DNA from 3 places in the Cronobacter sakazakii genome. Region 3 is predicted to be linked to each of the others. Evidence: predicted binding sites of a transcription regulator. Region 3 holds the regulator's gene; each other region holds the start of a gene.
The links. The regulator PhoB, encoded in region 3, activates phosphate uptake and scavenging genes when phosphate is short. The targets are predictions, from matches to a motif close to CTGTCATAAAACTGNCNNAT.

Region 1 (5,331 bases), 1.5 Mb from region 3:
AAAATGTCGGTAAAGAAAAAATCGGTGTGCTGGATATTCCTGGCTTCTACGTTGGCCTGACCGATGACGTGAAAGTGCAGCTCCAGAAGCTTGAGAAGCAGAACGTCGCGGGTGTCATCATCGATCTGCGTTCCAACGGCGGCGGTGCGTTGACGGAAGCGGTATCGCTCTCCGGTCTGTTTATTCCGTCCGGCCCGGTCGTGCAGGTGCGTGATAACAACGGCAAGGTCCGTGAAGATCGCGATACCGACGGTGTGGTCTATTACAAAGGCCCGCTGGTGGTGATGGTCGACCGTTTCAGCGCCTCGGCGTCTGAGATTTTCGCCGCCGCCATGCAGGATTACGGCCGTGCGCTGATTGTCGGCGAGCCAACCTTCGGGAAAGGCACCGTGCAGCAGTACCGTTCACTGAACCGTATTTACGATCAGATGCTGCGCCCGGAATGGCCAGCGCTGGGTTCCGTGCAGTACACCATCCAGAAATTCTACCGCGTCAATGGCGGCAGTACCCAGCGTAAAGGGGTCACGCCAGATATCATCATGCCAACCGGCAATGAAGAGACGGAAACCGGCGAGAAATTCGAGGATAACGCGCTGCCGTGGGATAGCATCAACGCCGCCACGTATGAAAAATCTGGCGACCTGAAGCCGTTCGGCCCTGAGCTTTTGAAAGATCACAACGACCGTATCGCGAAAGATCCGGAGTTCCAGTACATCATCAAGGATATTGCTCGTTATAACGCGATGAAAGATAAGCGCAACATTGTGTCGCTTAACTTTGCTCAGCGTGAAAAAGAGAACCATGAGGATGACGCAACCCGACTGGCGCGTATTAACGACCGTCTGAAGCGTGCCGGCAAACCGCCGCTGGCGAAGCTCGAGGATCTGCCGAAGGATTATCAGGAGCCCGATCCGTATCTCGATGAAACGGTGCATATCGCTCTTGACCTGGCGAAGATGACCAAAGAGAAAACGGCTCAGCCCGCTGACTCTCAGAAGTAAAATCCCCAACCGGCGTCCTCTGAGGCGCCGGTTTTTTATGTCGTGTTAATCCCCCGTCAGTGAAATGCTACAAAATGTAAAGTTTCGTATTTTTAGGGACTTGCCAGCCGTTGATGCTTGAAAACGGCGCGCGCGCCCCTACGATGTGTGTAATCGCATAATGCGTATTGTGAAACCGAGGTAAAAAGAAAATTATGATGCGAATTGCGCTTTTCCTGTTGACTAACCTGGCCGTTATGGTGGTGTTCGGTCTGGTGCTCAGCCTGACAGGGATCCAGTCAAGCAGCGTGACGGGCCTTCTGATCATGGCGCTGCTGTTTGGTTTTGGCGGCTCGATCGTTTCGCTGCTGATGTCCAAATGGATGGCGCTGAAATCGGTGGGTGGTGAAGTTATCGAAGCGCCGCGTAATGAAACAGAACGCTGGCTGATGGATACCGTGGCGCAGCAGTCGCGCCAGGCGGGTATCGCGATGCCGCAGGTGGCTATCTATCACGCGCCGGATATCAACGCCTTCGCAACAGGCGCTCGCCGCGATGCCTCGCTGGTAGCGGTAAGTACCGGCCTGTTGCAGAACATGAGCCGTGATGAAGCGGAAGCGGTTATCGCGCATGAAATCAGCCACATCGCCAACGGCGACATGGTCACTATGACCTTGATTCAGGGTGTGGTGAACACCTTTGTGATTTTCATTTCGCGCATCATTGCGCAGGTGGCGGCTGGTTTCCTCGGCGGCAACCGCGATGAAGGCGAAGAGAGCAACGGCAACCCGCTGATTTACTTCGCGGTCGCGACCGTGCTGGAACTGGTATTCGGTATCCTCGCGAGCATTATCACCATGTGGTTCTCGCGCTACCGCGAATTCCACGCTGACGCAGGCTCCGCTAAACTGGTGGGACGCGAGAAAATGATCGCCGCACTCCAGCGCCTGAAAACCAGCTATGAGCCGCAGGAAGCGAGCAGCATGATGGCGTTCTGCATCAATGGTAAATCAAAATCGCTGAGTGAACTGTTCATGACGCACCCGCCGCTCGATAAACGTATCGAAGCGCTGCGTAGCGGCGAATACCTGAAATAATTGCGTAAGCGATAGAAGACGAAAGCGCGCCTCGTGGCGCGCTTTTTTTTGGCGGTGCGGGCAGGGCGCTTTCGAGTGGTACGTTCATCTTAAGCGTTTGATCTGGTGCGAAAGATATATCCTGTGGCCCAATGCGGTTGGATGTCGCAGATTTATGATGTGCGCGCACAGATTCATTGCGGCACCGGCGCGCGGAATTTATAATAAAAACCGGTTCTGATTTTTATAAAACAAATGCGATCGAGGTGATCAATGGCAATCGCAGAATTAGATAAACAGCCTGACTCCGTCTCTTCGGTGCTCAAGGTCTTTGGTATCTTGCAGGCATTGGGTGAAGAGCGCGAAATTGGTATCACCGAATTGTCGCAGCGCGTCATGATGTCAAAAAGCACCGTTTACCGCTTTTTGCAGACGATGAAATCACTGGGTTATGTGGCTCAGGAAGGCGAGTCGGAAAAATATTCTCTGACGCTCAAGCTCTTTGAGCTTGGCGCGCGCGCATTGCAGAATGTCGACCTTATTCGTAGCGCAGATATCCAGATGCGCGAACTGTCGCGTCTGACAAAAGAGACCATTCACCTGGGCGCGCTGGATGAAGACAGCATTGTCTACATCCATAAAATCGACTCCATGTATAACCTGCGTATGTATTCGCGCATCGGTCGTCGTAACCCGCTCTACAGTACCGCTATCGGTAAAGTGCTGCTGGCCTGGCGCGACCGCGATGAAGTTCGACAGATCCTCGAAGGCGTCGAGTATAAGCGGAGTACCGATCGCACTATTGTCTCTACCGACGCGCTGCTGCCGGTACTGGATCAGGTTCGCGAGCAGGGATACGGCGAAGATAACGAAGAGCAGGAAGAAGGGCTGCGCTGCATCGCGGTGCCGGTATTCGACCGCTTTGGCGTGGTTATCGCGGGGCTGAGTATCTCTTTCCCGACGCTGCGTTTCTCCGAAGAACGCCTGCACGAGTATGTTGAGATCCTGCATACCTCCGCGCGGAAAATTTCCGCACAGATGGGGTATAACAACTATCCGTTCTGACAGACCCGTTCTGATGAAAAGCCGCAGCGAGCCTGCGGCTTTTTACTGCGTCTGATTAACCGTTGTCCACGACGGTTTCGCTTTTGCGCAGTACCGGACAGGCGGTAATGCCGATAAGTCCGCTGTCAGAATGAATGAACTGTGTGCTCACTACCTGTCTTGCCGTCAGGTAGCAACACTGTAATCCCAGTCCTGCAGCGTTCTCGTGGCTACCAATTAATATCCCATAACCGCTGAAAAGCAGCGCAACCCAGGCCACCACTAAAAGTGCGGCAATACGAATCAAATAGCGCATTACGGCTCCGTTTGTTAACGTTCAGGCATACAGCCTGCCGTGGCTGCCGCTGCGTCACAAGGAGAGGATTCCGTATTCCGTGAGTTAACGTTACAGTGATATTTGGTTTAAGGTTTCCGTGATAATTTGGCCCCGTAGATGCCGTAACGGAGAAGGTAGTGAAAAAATTCAGATGGGCTATTTTGCTGGCCGTGCTGGTGGCCTGTTTATTGTTGTGGATGCAGACGCTCAATGTGATGTGCGATCAGGACGTTCAGTTTTTCAGCGGCATTTGTACTATCAATAAGTTCATTCCCTGGTAACGCGTCACTCAGGCGATGCCCTTGCGCCGCCGCGGTGGTAAGATAGCGCGTTTCCCTGAGGTGGTTAGCATGAACGACATTATCAATTCTGGTGCTTTAAATTTCGCCGCCCTGGCGATTTCTCTCTTTGGTGCCATCGTGGCGCTGGTGGCCTGGTTCTTTATCAATCGCGCAAGCGTGCGCGCAAACCAGCAGGTCGAACTGCTGGAAGCGCTGCTTGAACAGGAAAAGCGTCAGACCGCACTGTTGCGTCGTCTGTGTGAGGCGAACGAGCCGGAGGCGCAGACGCCTGCGGCATCTGCTGACGCAACACAGGATGACGATGACGGTTTCGTCCGCCTTGTGGCTGAACGTTAACCATCAACGCCCCGGAGGTGATGGGCATGGTCTGGAAGAACCCCTGGTACGACCCTACAAAAGCGCATCACCGCCCGGACGGGTTTTGCAACACGCGTGAAGTCGGGCATCAGCCCGGCGATTTGCGCCGCTGGCAGGATGAACGTAAAGCGCAGGGGCTGCCGCATCCGCCTGCTGGCGGGTACGACGCGTTTATCCGCCAGTGGTGGCAGCCTGCAGTTATTGACGGCGTCGAAGACGGCGTCTGGTGGCTCGGCCATGCCACGCTGCTGCTGCGTCTTAACGGTCGCTATTTGCTCACCGATCCGCTTTTCTCCCGCCGGGCTTCGCCCGTGAATTTCTATGGCCCCGTTCGTAAAACGCCGCTACCGCTGGAGCTTGCCCGCCTGCCGCGCATCGACGCGGTGCTGATTTCCCATAATCATTACGATCATCTGGACAACAGCACGGTCCGCCGCCTTGCGAAACGTTTTCCTGATGCGGCGTTTTTTGTGCCGCTGGGGCTGAAGGCATGGTTTGTGAAACGCGGCATCCGCAACGTCACAGAATTTGACTGGTGGGGCAATCAGTCTCTGGAAGAGCTGAACATCACTGCCGTTCCGGCACAGCACTGGAGCATGCGCACACCGTGGGACCGAAACCGCTCGCTATGGTGCGGCTGGGTGATTGAAAGCGCTACGCAGCGTTTCTGGTTTAGCGGTGACAGCGGTTATACGCCTGAACTGCTTGAAATCCCGCGCCGCCTCGGGCCGCTCACGGGCGCGGCCATTCCCATTGGTGCCTACGCGCCGCGCTGGTTTATGGCGCCGCATCATATGGATCCGCAACAGGCGGTCGGACTCTGGCAGGATACAGGTCGCCCTCTTGCCATTCCTATACATTGGGGCGTTTTTGAACTGGCTGATGAATCGCTGGATACGCCGCCTGCCGAGCTGATAAACGCGCTTGCTGAACGTGGCGAAAAAGCGGAAATGTTTGCGCCGCGCCGTATCGGGCAATATTTATCGCTGGCTGCAAATAAACGCTGATTAAGAATATATCTGATTGGTTATATTTGCTTCTGTCAGGATGATTTATTAAACGCTTTGCTTATTCCCGCTGCCTCTTTTTGAGGCAACTTTCATTAAAATGTCATTATTTTGGTGCAGGAGAAAATTGGCTTGTACAATTTCTTTTGATTTGTACATTATTTACTGCCTTCAGGCTGTAATAAAGCCTCGTTAAAATGAAGTTTAACCACATTTATGAATAAGCTT
Region 2 (5,331 bases), 1.2 Mb from region 3:
TCCGCAAGCTCCGTGGTGTTTTGCAGTTCCATCGTCGCCATTAGCGCGCCCCCTCGTTTTTCGCCAGACGCATAATCATCAGCCTGGAGATAGCCAGCACGATAAAGGTGATCACAAAGAGGATCAGGCCCAGCTCCATCAGCGCCGCCACGTGCAGCCCAGATTCGGCTTCGGCGAACTCATTAGCCAGCGCCGAGGTGATGCTGTTGCCTGGCATGTAGAGCGACGGGCTGTCGAGCTGGTAGGTGTTGCCGATGATAAATGTGACCGCCATAGTTTCGCCGAGCGCGCGGCCAAGGCCGAGCATAACGCCGCCAATCACCCCGTTTTTGGTGAACGGCAGGACGATGCGCCAGATAACTTCCCAGGTGGTGCAGCCGATGCCGTAAGCCGACTCTTTCATCATCACCGGGGTCTGTTCGAATACATCACGCATAACCGCGGCGATGTATGGAATGATCATGATGGCGAGAATGACGCCCGCCGCCAGGATGCCGATACCGAACGCCGGGCCTGAAAAGAGCGCGCCGATAAACGGGATCGCAGAAAGGACGTTGCCGACCGGCTCCTGGAAATAGGTCGCGAACAGCGGGGCGAAGATAAACAGCCCCCACATGCCGTACACGATACTCGGGATAGCCGCCAGCAGTTCAATGGCGATACCCAGCGGGCGTTTCAGCCAGCCAGGCGCCAGCTCCGTCAGGAACAGCGCAATGCCGAAGCTCACGGGAACCGCTATCAGCAGCGCGATAAACGAGGTCACCAGCGTGCCGTAAATCGGCACCAGCCCGCCGTAGATATCGTTAGGGGCGTCCCACTCTTTGGTCCAGAGGAAAGAAAAACCAAATTTCTGGATGCTTGGCCAGGAGGAGAAAATAAGGGAGACGATAATGCCGCCCAGCAGCAATAGCACAATCAGCGCAGCCAGACGAACCAGCGCGCTGAAGATCATATCGCCCTTTTTACCGGGGGGGTTAAATACAGGCTTGGTGGCAGCCATATTTCACTCTTCAGTTAAACTCTGTTTTGAATGATGCCCGGCAGCGTGATGCGTACCGGGCCTACAAAAAACAGCATGTTACCGGATTTTTGTAGGGCGGATAAGCGAAGCGCCATCCGCCATCATCGGTAAATCTCGATCAATACAGCGCTTTGCCGCTGCTGTCTTTAACGTTGGTCTTCCATGCAGCGCGAACCTGCTCGACCACGCTGTCCGGCAGAGAGGCGTAATCCAGGTCGTTAGCCTGTTTCGCGCCTGACTTGTAGGCCCAGTCGAAGAACTTCAGCACTTCGGCGCCCTGCTCAGGTTTCTTCTGCTCTTTGTGAACCAGAATGAAGGTGGTGGAGGTGATTGGCCACGCGTCGTCGCCTTTCTGGTTGGTCAGGTCCTGCGCGAAGGATTTGCTCCAGTCAGCGCCTTTGGCGGCGTTGGCGAAGCTCTCTTCGGTCGGTGCGACCGGTTTGCCGTCAGCAGAAACCAGTTTGGTGTAGGTCAGGTTATTCTGCTTGGCGTAGGCGTATTCCACATAGCCGATAGAGCCCGGCAGACGCTGTACGAACGCGGCGATACCGTCGTTACCTTTACCGCCAAGACCGGTCGGCCAGTTAACGGTAGAGCCAGAGCCGATTTTGGATTTCCACTCGTCGTTCACTTTCGCAAGATAGCTGGTGAAGACGAAAGACGTACCGGAACCGTCAGCGCGGCGCACCACGGCGATGTTCTGAGAAGGCAGTTTTTTGCCCGGGTTCAGTTTGGCGATAGCCTCGTCATCCCACTTCTTGATTTTGCCAAGGTAGATGTCGCCCAGGGTTTTGCCATCCAGCACCAGCTCGCCAGACTTGAAGCCCGGCAGGTTAACCGCCAGCACCACGCCGCCGATCACGGTCGGGAACTGGAAAAGCCCTTCTTGCTGTAATTTTTCGTCAGAAAGCGGCGCGTCAGAAGCACCAAAATCAACCGTGTTAGCAATGATTTGTTTAACGCCACCGGAGGAGCCGATACCCTGGTAGTTTACCTTGTTACCCGTTTCTTTCTGGTAGGTATCCGCCCATTTGGCATACACCGGCGCCGGGAATGTTGCGCCCGCGCCAGTCAGACTTGCTGCCGCGAAAGCGGAAAAAGCGCTCAGAGATAAGGTCGCGGCGACAACAGTTGCGACGGTGGTACGCATAACTTTCATAATGTCTCCTGCTGGTGTTCGTAATTTATTGTTTCGTGGCTACGGTGAGCAAAGTAGGACAGTTTGGTGACAGATAAATGTACGAATTATGACAGTTTTATGACAATGAAAAAGATGCAGAAATGTCTTACTTAACTTTTTGAATATTAATGCTTTTATAATTCCGCAACCCGCCCGTCATTTATAAGGATAGCCGTAATGATAAAAAAAATGTCACTTTTCTCCGCAGCGTCATTACTTACTTTTTCATCAATAAGTTATGCAGCTCCGGTTCAACTGGATGACCACAGCACCCGTATTCACGGCGCGCCGGTGACGATATTTACCAGCGATGGCGTCGTGGCACCGTCTAACGTCGATATCTCGGATGTGGAAAAGGCCGTCGAGGCGTATAAGCGCAAAGAGCAAAACCGCTATTCGGACGACAGAAAAGATAGCGATCTGGAAAATCGCCTGCGGGCGCTGGAGCAGGAAAATGACAAGCTGTCCCGTGAACTGGACGATTTAAAAAGCAAGATTAAATAAGCGATGGGCTCCCTGTATGGCTTCAGGCAGGGAGCTTACTCCTTTTATCGGTCAGGCTCATTACGGTGTTTTGCCCGTTTTAAGGCGCGCTTTTCCGAAGGGCGCTGAAGGGCTTTGGTATGAGCGCGTCGCATTTTGTTCGCAAGACACCAGCGGCCCAGCCTGAACATCTCCTCACTGTTCATCATTCGCCATGCTGCCCACACCAGCAGCGCGCCCGCGCTCCAGCAGAGCCAGAACACACCGGAAAACGGCCACAGTATCAGGCCGGCAATCAGCGTCGCCAGGCTTAACGCCGCATGAAAAAACGCGCTGAAGAGAAACAGCTGCAAACCGCGATGTCGCCCTTTTTCTACCATCAACATCACGAGTATCAGCAACACCAGCCAGATAGCCCCTGAGAGTATCCACAGCACAGAAAAAGCGGGCCGCAGCGCGGCGAGATTGAGGACGGCACTCAATGCCATGGCATAGACGCACCCCACCGGCACTCGCCAGAAACGGCGCGAGCCGATGATGCGGACATCGGGCAGATCGTGGCGCTCGGCCATTTTAAGTTTGAGCTTATGCAGCCTGCGGTGGGCGATATCGTCATCCACCTCTGCGCTGTAGGTAATGAGCCGATAAAACCGCGTACCGGCGAGAAAGCGCTTTAGCGACATAACATCCCTTTGCGTGACGTTAAAAAAAAGAGGCTGCCTTCCGGCAACCTCTTCAGAGCATAACACGCGCGAGAACGCGTTATTCCACCGTAACGGATTTCGCCAGGTTACGCGGCTGGTCAACGTCGGTGCCTTTAATCAGCGCGACGTGATAGGCCAGCAGTTGCAGCGGAACCGTGTAGAAGATCGGCGCGATAACCTCTTCAACATGCGGCATCGGGATGATGTTCATGTTATCGCTGCTGGTGAAGCCGGCATCCTGATCGGCGAAGACATACAGCACGCCGCCACGGGCGCGAACTTCTTCGATGTTGGACTTCAGTTTTTCCAGCAGTTCGTTATTCGGCGCCACCACGATAACCGGCATATCGGCGTCAATCAGGGCCAGCGGGCCGTGCTTGAGCTCGCCTGCCGCATAGGCTTCGGCGTGAATGTAGGAGATCTCTTTGAGCTTCAGCGCGCCTTCCAGGGCGATCGGGTACTGATCGCCACGGCCCAGGAACAGCGCGTGGTGCTTGTCGGAGAAATCTTCCGCCAGCGCCTCGATGCGTTTGTCCTGAGAGAGCATCTGCTCGATACGGCTCGGCAGCGCCTGCAGGCCGTGAACGATATCGTGCTCAACGGCGGCATCCACGCCTTTCAGACGGCCCAGTTTCGCCACCAGCATCAGCAGAACGGTTAACTGGGTAGTGAACGCTTTGGTGGACGCCACGCCAATTTCCGTGCCGGCTTTGGTCATCAGCGCCAGCGACGATTCACGCACCAGCGATGAGCCCGGAACGTTACAGATGGCCAGCGAACCGAGATAACCGAGCTCTTTAGACAGACGCAGCGCCGCGAGGGTGTCTGCGGTTTCACCGGACTGCGACAGCGTGATCATCAGGCTGTTGCGGCGCACGGCGGATTTGCGATAGCGGAATTCCGAGGCGATTTCGACATCGCACGGCACGCCTGCCAGCGCTTCAAACCAGTAGCGAGAAACCATACCGGAGTTGTACGAGGTGCCACACGCGACAATCTGAATATGCTCAACTTTAGAGAGCAGTTCGTCGGCGTTCGGACCCAGCTCGCTTAAATCCACCTCGCCGTGGCTGATGCGCCCGGCCAGCGTGTTTTTAATCGCGTTCGGCTGCTCGTAGATCTCTTTTTGCATGTAGTGGCGGTAGATGCCTTTATCACCGGCGTCATACTGCACGTTAGATTCGATTTCCGGGCGGGAGACGCTTTCGCCCTGGGTGTTGAAAATCGCGACGGAGCGGCGGGTCACTTCGGCGATGTCGCCCTCTTCGAGGAAGATAAAGCGGCGGGTTACCGGCAGCAGCGCCAGTTGGTCGGAGGCGATGAAGTTTTCGCCCACGCCGAGGCCAATCACCAGCGGGCTGCCGGAACGGGCCGCCAGCAGAACGCTCGGATCGCGGTTATCCATAATGACGGTGCCGTAAGCGCCGCGCAGCTGAGGAATGGCGCGCAGCACCGCCTCACGCAGCGTACCGCCCTGCTCCAGCTCCCAGTGCACCAGGTGCGCGATCACTTCGGTGTCGGTTTCGGTGACGAATTCGTAGCCACGCGTTTTCAGCAGTTCGCGCAGCGGTTCGTGGTTTTCGATAATGCCGTTATGCACCACCACAATATGCCCGGAGACATGCGGGTGCGCGTTGCCTTCTGACGGTTCGCCGTGGGTCGCCCAGCGGGTGTGCGCGATACCCGTGCCGCCATGCAGCGGATGTTCTTCTGCCGCCTGAACCAGCATCTGTACTTTGCCCAGACGACGCAGACGGGTCATATGCCCCGCGCTGTCCACCACCGCGAGACCGGCGGAGTCATAGCCGCGGTACTCCAGACGACGCAAACCTTCGAGAAGGATTTCAGCAATATCACGTTGCGCTACAGCGCCAACAATTCCACACATAATTAATTTCCTGACAATGGCATTTCGCCATGCGTTGTCGCCGACCTGTATTTGC
Region 3 (5,331 bases):
AAGTTGCGCCGCGCGCCTTCGAGCTGATGCATCTGCGTGACGTCGCGCGCCACCATCAGCAGTTGATCTTCGCTGTACGGCATCACGCGAAACTCAAGATGACGCCCGTTATTGAGCACCAGGTGCAATGGCCGGTTGAACTCCTTGCCGCGCAGATAGCTGGTGAATTCCGGGTAGCGCAGCAGGTTTAAGATGTTCTGGCCGTTATCGTCGGGCCAGCGCAGGCCGAGAAGCTGTTGCGCAAGGCCGTTACACCAGAAGATGACGCCCTCTTCCGTGGTCAGCACCACGGCGTCCGGCAGGGATTCCGCGCCGCTGCGAAAGCGTTTGATAAGATTGCCCAGTTCGCGGCGGCGTTTTTTATTGCGCAACTGCATCTGGTGCAGGCCGTAGAGCAGCGGCTCCCAGCTCCCGCTGCCGGGCGGCGGCGTCATGCTGCGATCCACCCACAGCCACCAGGAGAGCCGCAGCAGATTCCAGAAATGCCAGATAAGCAATCCGGTCACTGCCGCCAGTAAAAACCATGCCAGATAGCCGAATATCGCCCCGAGCACCAGCGCCGGAATACAGCAGAGCAACAGCTCCAGCACCAGTCTTTTCCATGACAGCCGTTCCAGCACGCGTCACACTCCTGTTTTGGGTTTAAAAACGGGTTGAGAACCGATAACCCGTGCCGCGCACCGTCTGAACCATTCTGTCATGACCACTCTGCTCCAGCGCCTTACGCAGGCGGCGGATATGCACATCCACGGTGCGATCTTCGACATACACATTGGTGCCCCAGACGTTATTCAGCAGCTGTTCGCGGCTGTAAACGCGCTCCGGGTGCGTCATAAAGAAGTGTAACAGCTTGAATTCGGTCGGCCCCATATCGAGGGGATTTTCGCCGGTCATCACGCGGTGGGATGACGGATCGAGGCTTAAGCCCTGCATTTCGATAACTTCATCAACGGCCATCGGCGAGATACGGCGCATAACCGCTTTAATACGCGCCACCAGCTCTTTCGGGGAGAACGGTTTGGTAATGTAATCGTCAGCCCCGGTTTCCAGGCCACGCACGCGATCTTCTTCTTCGCCGCGCGCGGTCAGCATCACCACAGGAATTTCGCGGGTCAGCGCTTCGCGTTTGATATGTTTAATAAACTGGATCCCCGATCCGCCGGGCAGCATCCAGTCCAGCAAAATCAGATCGGGCCAGGGCTCATTGAGTTGATTCACCGCACTGTCATAATCTTCCGCTTCCACCGGCTGGAAGCCGTTTTGTTCCAGTACGAAACACACCATCTCGCGGATAGGTGCTTCATCTTCAACGACCAGAATACGTCTCGCCATGATTCGCCCTGTTAAATAAAGTAAACAGTATGTTATGCGGCGCCATTATGCGTCAGATTTATGACAGATTTATGAAAAAGATGACCGTTAGATGACCTGTCAGCACGCCGGGAAAAACCCGGCGGCGCGACGAAACAGGACACCCGCCGTACTGGATGTTTATAATCCCCTTCTCGCTTTTTCGCCACAGGGCATTCCATGCGTATTCTGCATACCTCAGACTGGCATCTTGGACAAAATTTTTACGCCAAAAGCCGTGCCGCCGAACATGAAACTTTTCTCGACTGGCTGCTGGAGGCGGCGATAGCGCATCAGGTGGATGCGATTATCGTCGCGGGCGACATCTTCGATACCGGCGCGCCGCCAAGCTATGCGCGTGAGCTCTACAACCGCTTTGTAGTCAAACTCCAGGCGGCGAACTGCCCGCTTATCGTGCTTGGCGGCAACCACGATTCGGTCGCGACGCTCAATGAATCCCGCGAACTGCTGGCCTGCCTGAACACGCAGGTTATCGCGAGCGCGCAGCTCACGCCAGAAACGCAGGCCACGCTTTTGTACCGCCGCGACGGCGAGCCGGGTGCCGTGCTCTGCCCGGTGCCGTTTTTACGCCCGCGCGACGTACTGCGAAGCCTCAGCGGGCAGTCAGGCCGTGAAAAGCAGCAGCAACTGCTGGAAGCCATCAGCCTGCACTACCAGCAGAGCTATGAGGCCGCGTGCGCGCTTCGCGGCGAGCGTAACCTGCCGATTATCGCGACCGGCCATCTGACCACCGTCGGCGTGACCAAAAGTGACGCGGTGCGCGACATCTATATAGGCACGCTCGACGCCTTCCCGGCGGACCGCTTTCCGCCCGCCGATTATATCGCGCTCGGACATATTCACCGCGCCCAGAAAGTGGCGGGCTGCGAGCATATCCGCTACAGCGGCTCGCCGATTGCGCTGAGCTTTGATGAAACCGGCAAAGAGAAAAGCGTTTATCTGGTGGAGTTTGCAGACGGCAAACTGCGCGATGTCACAGCCCTGCCGGTACCGGTCAGCCAGCCGTTGGCGGTGCTGAAAGGCAGTCTGGAATCCATTACCGCGCAGCTCGAACAGTGGCGCGACGCGCCGGATGAGCCGAAAGTCTGGCTCGATATCGAAATCGACACCGGCGAGTTTCTGCATGATATGCACCGTCAGATAAGCCAGCTTACCGAAAGCCTGCCGGTGGAAGTCGTCCTTCTGCGTCGCAGCCGAGAAATGCGCGAGCGCGCGCTCGGCACGCTCAGCACCGAAACGCTCAGCGAGCTGGGGCCGGAAGAGGTGTTTGAACGCCGCCTGGAGCTGGAATCGCTTGAGGAGCCGGAGAAAGCGCGCCTGCGCACGCTCTTCGCCCGCACGCTGGAGAGCCTGCACGAGGAGGACGAGGCATGAAAATCTTAACCCTGCGCCTAAAAAACCTGAACTCGCTGAAAGGCGAATGGAAAATCGACTTTACCGCCGAACCGTTCGCGAGCAACGGGCTCTTCGCCATTACCGGCCCGACCGGCGCGGGCAAAACCACGCTGCTCGACGCCATCTGCCTTGCGCTCTACCACCGCACGCCGCGCCTGAACGCGCTGTCGCAAAGCCAGAATGACCTGATGACGCGCGACACCGCCGAGTGTCTGGCGGAAGTGGAGTTTGAAGTCAAAGGCGTCGCCTGGCGCGCCTTCTGGAGCCAGAGCCGCGCGCGCGGCCAGCCGGACGGCAATTTACAGGCCCCGCGCGTGGAGCTGGCGCGCTGCGAAGACGGCAAAATCGTCGCCGATAAAATCAAAGACAAACTCGACAGAATTGCCGCGCTGACGGGCCTGGATTACGACCGCTTCACCCGTTCGATGATGCTCTCGCAGGGGCAGTTTGCCGCGTTTCTCAATGCCGAAGCCAAAGCGCGCGCCGAACTGCTGGAAGAGCTGACCGGCACCGAAATCTACGGTCAGGTCTCGGCGCGTATTTTCGAACAGCATAAAGAAGCCCGCAGCCAGCTTGAGAAGCTTGAATCGCAGGCGCAGGGCGTGCGGCTGCTGGACGAAGCGCAACGGGAAAGCTTAACCACAGGTTTGCAGGCGCTTACTGACGAGGAAAAAACGCTGCTTGCCCGCCAGCGCCAGTTACAGCAAGAACACCTGTGGCTGACGCAGCGTACCGCGCTTGCCAGCGCGCTCGACGCGGCGCGCCATGCGGCGGCGGCGGCAGATCAAGCACTACAGGCCGCCGCGCCGGATCTCGCGCGGCTTGAAGCGGCGCTACCGGCGGAAAAACTGCGTCCGGCGTGGCTGCGCTGTCAGGAGCTGGAAACCGCCCTTACCGCCACCGGTCGTCAGCATGAAGAAGTAAGCGTTCGCTTACAGGAAAGCCAGCAGCGCCGCCGGGAGATCCGCCAGGCCGCCGCACAACAGGCGCAGGCGCAGACGGCAGAACTCACACAACTTGGCCAGTGGCTGACGGAGCATGACCGCTTTCGCCTCTGGAGCAGCGAGCTCGCGGGCTGGCGCGCGGTGCTGGCGCAGCAGAAACGCGACCGCGACCAGCTACGCGCGCTGAACGAGACGCTCGACGCCACCCGCCGCAAGCGCGACGCGCTGCCGGACGCCGGGCTTACGCTCTCGCCGGAGGACGCCGCGCAGGCGCTGGCGCAGCTTAACGAACAGCGTCCGCTGCGCCAGCAACTTGCAACGCTCCAGTCATCCTTTACGCCCCTGACGCGCCGTAAAGCGCGCCTGCAGGAGACGAACAGCGCGCTGCAAACGCAAATTCAGCACGCCGAACAGCTGCTGGCGCAAAAGCGTCAGGATTACAAAACTAAACAACAGGAGGTGGAGCGCGCAAAAGCAGTCTGCGATCTGGAACAGCGTATCGCAAGCCTCGTTGAGGAGCGCGCGCGCCTGCAACCCGGCAGCCCCTGCCCGCTGTGCGGCGCGACCGAGCACCCGGCCGTGGAGGCGTATCAGGCGCTGAAGCCCGACGCGAGCCGCCTGCGTCTTGCGCAACTGGAGCAGGAGAAAGAGCAGCTCGGCACCGAGGGCGCGGCGCTGCGCGGCCAGCTCGATGCGCTGATGAAACAGCGCCAGCAGCAGGAAAGCGAAGCGGCAAGCCTGCTGGAAGAAGAGCAAGCGCTCACCTCACAATGGCAGACGCTCTGCGCGGCGGCAGGGCTCACTCAGGCACCGGGCGACGATCTTACCTCCTGGCTTGACGAGCAGACCCGCCGCGAACAGCAGTTGCACCTGCTGCGCGAGCGTCAGATGCTGGAGGCCACGCTTGAAGGCACACAGCGCCAGGTCACGTCGCTGGAAGCCGCCTGGCAGACGCAGCAGGCGGCGTTGCGCGATCAGTTAGCCGGCTTCGCCCTGCCTACCCCGGATGACGACAACCCCGCGCCGTGGTTCGCCGAACGTGAAGAAGAGGCGCGCCGCTGGCAGCAAAATCACGAGCGTCAGCAGCGCCTGCGCGAACAGCTTGCCGCCTGTGAAGCGCTGCTGACCCTGCTGCCGCAGGAGGGTGATGCGCAGGCGGCGTCGCTCGCTGCAGACGACCTGCCGCGCGCGGGCCAGGAGATCCATACGCGCTGTTTATCGCTGGAGGCGCAGTGGCAGACGCTCGGCGCGCAGCTTCTGCAGGAGCGCGCGCGCTACCAGAGCGCCGTGCAGGCGTTCGAGGCGGCGCTCGCCGCAAGCCCGTTTGCGGATAAAGCGGCGTTTCTCGCCGCCCTGCTGGATGACGCCGCCCGCAGCCACCTTGAAGCCCAAAAACAGCGGCTGGAGCGCGAGCGCGAAACGCAGCACACGCTGCTTGCGCAGGCGCAGCAGGCGCTGGAGCGCCACCTGGGCGCGCGCCCGGCATCGTTGGAAGAACAGGCTGACGCTCAGCAGAGCGAAGCCGCGCTCGCGGCGGTCACGGAGCAACTGCGCGATAACACCACGCGCCAGGGGGAACTGCGCCAGCAGTTACGCCAGGATGAAGAGAGCCGTACGCAAC

Region 1: kdgR (DNA-binding transcriptional regulator KdgR) is a predicted target of PhoB. The motif match lies at 2,219-2,238, and genes of this name have one in related genera.
Region 2: pstS (phosphate ABC transporter substrate-binding protein PstS) is a predicted target of PhoB. The motif match lies at 2,267-2,286, and genes of this name have one in related genera.

The regions. Positions count from the first base shown of each region.
Region 1 is NZ_CP011047.1:2,813,672-2,819,002, forward strand. It holds gene prc (carboxy terminal-processing peptidase) at 1-1,001, shown strand, start outside; gene htpX (protease HtpX) at 1,196-2,077, shown strand; gene kdgR (DNA-binding transcriptional regulator KdgR) at 2,330-3,121, shown strand; gene CSK29544_RS13460 (YobH family protein) at 3,177-3,416, opposite strand; gene mgrB (PhoP/PhoQ regulatory lipoprotein MgrB) at 3,575-3,718, shown strand; gene CSK29544_RS13470 (YebO family protein) at 3,788-4,075, shown strand; gene CSK29544_RS13475 (MBL fold metallo-hydrolase) at 4,096-5,103, shown strand.
Region 2 is NZ_CP011047.1:990,672-996,002, forward strand. It holds gene pstA (phosphate ABC transporter permease PstA) at 1-41, opposite strand, end outside; gene pstC (phosphate ABC transporter permease PstC) at 41-1,000, opposite strand; gene pstS (phosphate ABC transporter substrate-binding protein PstS) at 1,140-2,180, opposite strand; gene CSK29544_RS04635 (hypothetical protein) at 2,379-2,705, shown strand; gene CSK29544_RS04640 (hypothetical protein) at 2,750-3,367, opposite strand; gene glmS (glutamine--fructose-6-phosphate transaminase (isomerizing)) at 3,447-5,276, opposite strand.
Region 3 is NZ_CP011047.1:4,334,989-4,340,319, forward strand. It holds gene phoR (phosphate regulon sensor histidine kinase PhoR) at 1-620, opposite strand, end outside; gene phoB (phosphate response regulator transcription factor PhoB) at 643-1,332, opposite strand; gene sbcD (exonuclease subunit SbcD) at 1,531-2,745, shown strand; gene sbcC (exonuclease subunit SbcC) at 2,742-5,331, shown strand, end outside.